Regions from separate parts of the Clostridium sp. OM05-6BH genome, predicted to be linked through region 1. Evidence: predicted binding sites of a transcription regulator. Region 1 holds the regulator's gene; the other holds the start of a gene.
What was found. Region 1 encodes HrcA, which represses chaperone genes, less so after heat shock. Its sites were predicted from a motif close to TGTTAGCACTCNNNNNNNNNGAGTGCTAACA; they were not measured.
Positions count from the first base shown of each region.

Region 2: DXB73_RS07240 (Hsp20/alpha crystallin family protein) is a predicted target of HrcA. The motif match lies at 1,570-1,600, and genes of this name have one in related genera.

Region 1 is NZ_QULH01000002.1:163,865-167,290, reverse strand. It holds gene dnaK (molecular chaperone DnaK) at 1-907, opposite strand, end outside; gene grpE (nucleotide exchange factor GrpE) at 974-1,594, opposite strand; gene hrcA (heat-inducible transcriptional repressor HrcA) at 1,623-2,663, opposite strand; gene DXB73_RS03230 (flagellar hook-length control protein FliK) at 2,871-3,426, shown strand, end outside.
Region 2 is NZ_QULH01000006.1:31,145-34,570, forward strand. It holds gene DXB73_RS07235 (hypothetical protein) at 1-1,540, shown strand, start outside; gene DXB73_RS07240 (Hsp20/alpha crystallin family protein) at 1,714-2,145, shown strand; gene DXB73_RS07245 (DnaJ C-terminal domain-containing protein) at 2,194-3,201, shown strand; gene DXB73_RS07250 (ferritin-like domain-containing protein) at 3,308-3,426, shown strand, end outside.

The DNA of each region.
Region 1 (3,426 bases):
AAGCCGTGATTCCGGCATCTCTAAGTGCATTCTGTACCGGTGTAGCTGTTCTCTCTACCAGATCATGTGTCAGCTCATCAAACTTAGAACGGCTTAAATTCATATCAAAATGAAGTGGGCCATTCTCGTTCATGCTGATGAACGGAAGGTTGATATTTGTTGTTGTTGCAGAGGAAAGTTCTTTCTTCGCCTTCTCTGCAGATTCTTTTAATCTCTGAAGTGCCATCTTATCATTGGATAAGTCAACGCCGTTTTCTTTCTTAAATGTCTCGATCATGTACTGTGTGATCTTCTCATCAAAGTCATCACCACCAAGACGGTTATCACCGGATGTTGCTAATACTTCAATGACACCATCACCGATCTCGATAATAGATACATCAAATGTACCACCACCTAAATCGTATACCATGATCTTTTGCTCTTTCTCATTGTCCAAACCATATGCTAATGCAGCAGCTGTCGGCTCGTTGATGATACGCTTTACATCAAGACCGGCGATCTTACCGGCATCTTTGGTCGCCTGACGCTGTGCATCGTTAAAGTATGCAGGAACTGTAATAACAGCTTCGGAAACGCTCTCACCTAAATAGCCCTCAGCATCAGCCTTTAACTTCTGCAGGATCATTGCGGAAATCTCCTGTGGAGAATATTTCTTATCATCAATTGTTACGCGATAATCTGTACCCATATGTCTCTTAATAGAAGAAATGGTCTTGTCAGCATTTGTAACTGCCTGACGTTTTGCAGGCTCACCTACCAAACGCTCACCATTTTTAGTGAAAGCAACTACAGACGGTGTTGTTCTGGCACCCTCTGTATTGGCTACTACGACCGGTTTTCCACCTTCCATAACAGCAACACATGAATTTGTTGTTCCTAAGTCAATACCAATAATCTTACTCATAGTAATTACCTCCTAAAATGCAATGCATATTCTTGCTCATTTAACATAAAATTCAGGGATATTCCCTTAATTAACTACCTTTACCATACTATGACGAACAACGCTGTCTTTGTACATATAGCCTTTCTGCATTTCCTCGGCTACCGTGCCACTCTCCAGCGCATCATCATCAACCATCATAACTGCGTTGTGAAGATTCGGATCAAACTCTTTGCCAACTGCATCGATCGGCTTTACACCAAGAGCATCAAACGCAGTGAGCATCTGTTTATATACCAGTTCCATTCCCTGTACGAATGGACTCTCCTTGTCTTCCTCAGCAACTGCTAACAAACCTCTCTCGAAGTTGTCGATTACCGGAAGCATCTTTTCTACAACATTCTTTGCTCCCATTTCAAACATCTGAGACTTTTCTTTCTCGGAACGCTTGCGGAAGTTTTCAAACTCTGCCAATTGGCGAACTCTTTTGTCTTCAAGATCTGCCAGTTTTTCTTCCAGGGCTGCTGTCTTTTTATCTTTTTTCTTATCGAAGAAAGATTTCTTTTCTCCGGCACTCTCTTGTGCCTGCTCAGCCTCCGATGTTTCCGTACTTTCCGCACTCTCTGCTGTCTCTGCAGTCTCTGTTACATCCTCTGCTTTTACAGCTTCCTCTTCCTGATGGATCGTCTCTTCTTTCTTATCTTTCATATCTGCCACTTCGTTATCACCTCTCTGCTTATTGGTCCTTAAATATGTCATCAAGCTGCGCCATAAGCGACTGCAGCGTTCCAACGACCTTATCATAATTCATACGCTTTGGTCCTACGATACCGATCTTACCATACACACCTTCATGAATGCGGTAGGTTGCGGTAACCATAGAACAGTCTTTCATGGATGCCACCTGTGTCTCATCACCGATATACACTTGAATATCATGACTTTCTTCGGAAGGCTTCGTATTCGTTGATGGAATTTCAAGCCAATGCCCGATCTCCTGCTTCTCTTCGAATGCAACCAACAGATCTTCTACATTGGACTTATCTGACAATTCCGGATATTTCAAAATGTTTGTGGCACCACTCGTATACACTTCCGGATCATCTTCACTCGTAAGCACATTACCGATCACTTCCAGCACAGAATCGATCACAGTACTGTCACTCTTCATTTGCGCCTTGATCTGAGAGATCAGTGCTAAATTCATTTCCGTCACGTCCAAACCATTAAGTGCTGTGTTCAACACAAAATTTAACTTGGCGACGCGTTCTGGATCAAGCGGCTCATTAATGCGTATCATCTGATTCTTCACATGATTGTTATCGAGTACGATAACTGCCAGCAAGCTGTTCTCATCAACTTCCGTCAGCTGAATGAACTTGACTTTTTTACTCTGGTAACGCGGTCCTGAAACCATTGTCGCATAGTTGGTATTGGTTGCCAAAAACTTTGCAACCTGCTTCAGCAAAAGATCCATCTTGTCTGCCTTCTCTTCCAAAGCATCTTTAAGATCCGCCACCTCGTGCGTCTTGTCTTCCAGCATGGTATCTACATAAAGTCGATATCCTTTGTCAGAAGGAATCCGTCCTGCAGAAGTATGTGGCTGTAAAATATAACCCATATCCTCCAGATCTGACATTTCATTACGAATGGTCGCTGAACTGAGGTGAAGATCCGTATCCTTGGAGATAGTTCGCGAACCAACCGGCTCTCCGGTATCTAAATAAGTTCGTATGATCGCCTGCAGTATCTTAAGTTTTCTCTCATCCAGTTCCACCGTATCACTTCCTTCCTGTTTTGTTAGCACTCTTTATGGTGGAGTGCTAACATCTATAGGTAAGATAGCACTCTACATGATTATTGTCAAGTATTTTTCTGTATTTTTCGAAAAAAATTACCTACAAAGGTTTTTCTATAGAAATTCTTTGCTCATACCGATATAATAAGAGACGAGAACAATAAATAAGAAAGGTTGGACAAAAAAATGGATCACTCGCGCATTAATCCTTATAATACGAATAATACTTCGCAGTCCCGCAGCACAAACACGTCTTCCTCTGCTATGACCGGTAACGGAGTTCGCCGTGGCAATGTTCCGGGGAATGCTTCTGCGCCCTCTGTTCAAAAATCCGGACAGTTTGGCGTTGTAAAAGCTGCCACCAGTCTGCAGCTGGGCGATGTGATCAAGGGCGAAATATCGGATCTTACCGGTAACGAGATTACCCTTACCTTAGAAAACAATACAATGATACGCGGTCAGATTTCTGACAGTTCCTTATTATCAATCGGACAAACTGCTGCCTTTAAGCTGGATGGATTATCTCCGGCCGGTGTTATCCTATCTCCCGTAAGCGGTTATACGGAAAATGAATTAACGCTGATCAATAAGGCACTGCAGGAAGCAGGACTCCCCGCTTCAGAGCATAATCAGGCTGCCGTTAAAGCGTTGATGGATAATCTGATGCCGATCAATCGCGAAGCGATCCAACAGTTAATGCAGCAGGCCTTCGATATGAAGAGTACCGATATGGGTACTCTCG
Region 2 (3,426 bases), on a different contig from region 1:
TTTTCCGTTTATTATGGGTATTTTGTATCTGGGACTCATTGACAAGCCGGCAAAAAGATGGCGGGTGGCGGTACACGATGTGTTATTGGCAGTCGTTATGGCGGTTGGTTACCGTGTGCGTCCGACAACGATCATTCCAATTATTGCGCTGGGGTTGTATTTGACGGCGCGTCTCGTCGCAGACTGGCAGAATCGCCGTGCTTTAAGGGCATCAGAGACAATGAAAACGGAGAATGATTCGGAAGAACAGCAGCATAGCAGACAAAGGGTATTGGAGGGTGCAGTTCGTGTCGGACTCGTTGTCTGCGTGAGTATGGCAGTGTTATTTTCCAGCAGCAATTTGGTAGCAAAGCATGTTGATGCGAAGAAGTTTAACCAGCAGTTTCCTGTTGTACACTGGGTCATGATGGGAATGAATGAAAAGAGCAAGGGCGGTTTTAATCGTAACGACCGGAGATACACCTCTTCGTTCCCGACCAAGGAACAAAAGCAGAAAGCAGATATCGCTCGCTTGAAACAACGTGTCAAAAAGATGGGTCCGGTTGGTCTTGCCAAGCATTTTGGCAATAAAATGATGCGTGTATGGGCAATGGGCGATGATGATGGAATAACGAATGCGCAGTATGCATATCAATATCCACCGTTCTTTCGTTATTTTGCAGGAAAGCAAAATGCATGGTTTATGATCTATATGCAGGCCTTTCGTATTGCGATGTTATTTTTGATGTTGTGCGCAATGTGCAGACAGTTTCTGCAGAGAGAAGCAGCACCGGGGGCAATGTATACGCTTACGTTTGCGGGTGCAGTTATGTTTTTTATGCTGTGGGAAGCCGGCAAGCGATACAATATATGCTTTACCGGAGTGTGCCTTTTACTCATGGCAGAAGGGGCTGATGGATTTACAAATACTGTTTTTAACAAAGGGGATGCGTGGCTTAAAGCACATTTCAACGGAATGCGGCTGCACGCTGCCAGATTGGTGGTGCTTGCGGTTGGTCTGTTCTGCTTTGCCGGAAGTTTTGCGGCGGCGAACCAGCTTAGTCATCCTAGAACATATGTAGAGATTCCGTATTTTAATTCCAAACGTGGAAAGGATGAAGAGCCGATTCGTTGGCGGTATCATAAGAATCCAAAAGTTTTGGAACAGACGATTGAACAAGGGCAGTTGGAATGGCGTAATCGTTGGAACCGTATTCGACTGTATTTCTGGAATCTTGCACCAAACGAATCGGGTGATGAGTATCGTATTCAAGTGCTTGCACTGGACGATAAAGAGGTTTTATATGATAAGACGATCGCACCAAATCAGGTGAAGCGGGAAGGCTATACGATTGCAATTGCAAAGAATAAGCTCAAACAGAGAGATTCGCAGATCGGTTATTTGATCCGTTTGACACACGTAGGTGCAAGCGACCGCCTGATACCGATGATATGCAGATTCCCATTGTTAGATCCTTATCCATACGGCGAATTAAAGGTGGATGGACAGTATAAAGATTGGGATCTATCGATGAAAATTTTTCGCAAGAAAAATGCATAACATAGAGAACACAGAATGTTCACAAAATTTATTAGCACTCACTATTGACGAGTGCTAATAATAGTGGTATAACATAATCAGAACAAGGAAAAGGAAATGCTTAGAAGAGTTTCTGAGTATTTCAGTAGTGACAGACTATATAGTCTGTACAGAGTTGGAAGGAGCGATGACTTATGTTAATGCCAAGTATTTTTAGTAGAGATTTTATGGATGACCTTTTTGATATGCCACAGAGAACTTACGCCAAGAGCTATTCAGCGAATGGATTAATGAAAACGGATATCAAGGAGTCCGAGGAAGGATTTACGGTAGAGATGGATCTGCCGGGCTTTTGCAGAGAAGATATCAGTGCAGAGCTGAAGGATGGTTATCTGACCGTTACAGCAACTGCTAAGAAAGCAGAGGAGAATACTTCGGACAAGAAAGAGAAGTATGTTCAGAAGGAACGTTTCCATGCAACTTGCAACCGCAGCTTTTATGTTGGTGACAATATGAAACAAGAAGATATTAAGGCGAAGTTTGAAAACGGTGTTTTGACATTACAGGTGCCAAAGAAGGAAGAGATTCCGGAGGAGCAGACCAAGAAGTTTATTACGATTGGTTGATCATCAATGCAAACTTCCCATACGAAAGGCTGCAGGGAGGTGGAGTGAATGAAGACGAAGCAGGATTATTATGACACCTTAGGGATATCAAAGGATGCGGATGATGCGTCGATCAAGCGAGCCTACCGTAAAATGGCCAAGAAATATCACCCGGATATGAATCAGGGTGATCCGAATGCTGAGCAAAAATTTAAGGAAGTTACGGAAGCTTACAATGTGTTAAGTGATAAGGAAAAGAAGAAACTTTACGATCAATTTGGTTCTGCAGCATTTGAGGAAGGTTTTGATCCGACCGGCGGCACGGAATTTCACTATTCCGGTGGCGATGCATCGGGGATGTATGGTGATATTTTTGATAATCTTTTTGGTGGCAAAGGCGGTTTTAGCGGACACTTTGGTTTTGGTGACGGTACATCGTGGCACAGTAGCGATGGAAAAACCTGGAATACAGGGGATGGTGGATCATGGCATGTGGGCGGCGATTATGGCAGATCGAGCTTTTTTGACACCTATGAAGATGCCGGTCGGAAATCAGGTCAGGATGCGAGGGCGCACATTTCGATCACTTTTGACGAAGCAGTGTATGGATGTGACAAGGTCATTACTTTGCAAGATGGAGAGCGCGGTCAGAGCAGAACGCTGCATGTGCACATACCGGCAGGTATTGACGATGGCAATCGCATTCGCTTAAAAGGTGAGGGACATCCGGGAGTTTATGGTGCACCCAAAGGTGACCTTTATCTGCAGGTATCTGTCGGCACTAAACCGGGTTTTGAGCGTAAGGGCTTGGATATTTATACGAAAGTCAATGTACCATATACGACAGCAGTACTTGGGGGCAATGCCCGCGTGCACACGCTATACGGAGATGTTGACTGTAAGATCCGGGAAGGAACGCAGAGCGGTACCAAGATACGACTAAAAGGAAAAGGTGTTGTATCCAAAAAGAATGCATCTGTGCATGGGGATCAGTATGTTGAAATCGGAATTGAAGTTCCGAAACATTTGTCGTCACAGGCAAGGCAGAAATTGCGCGAATATGCGGAGGCAAGCTAATCCTATAATGTAGCCCGATCATATCAACAAAGAGAATAATTCTTGATAAACTGTTCATAATAAAGATAGAAACTGTAGGTTATTGAGAGCAGAAACGAGGAGAATTATGATCTTAAAACAAAATGAAATTGATGTGATCACAGAATTGCAGACACAGGAAAAGAATTGTGTGGAAAAGTACCGCCGTTACAAAGAGCAGGCAAAAGATGAGGAATTGAAAAATCT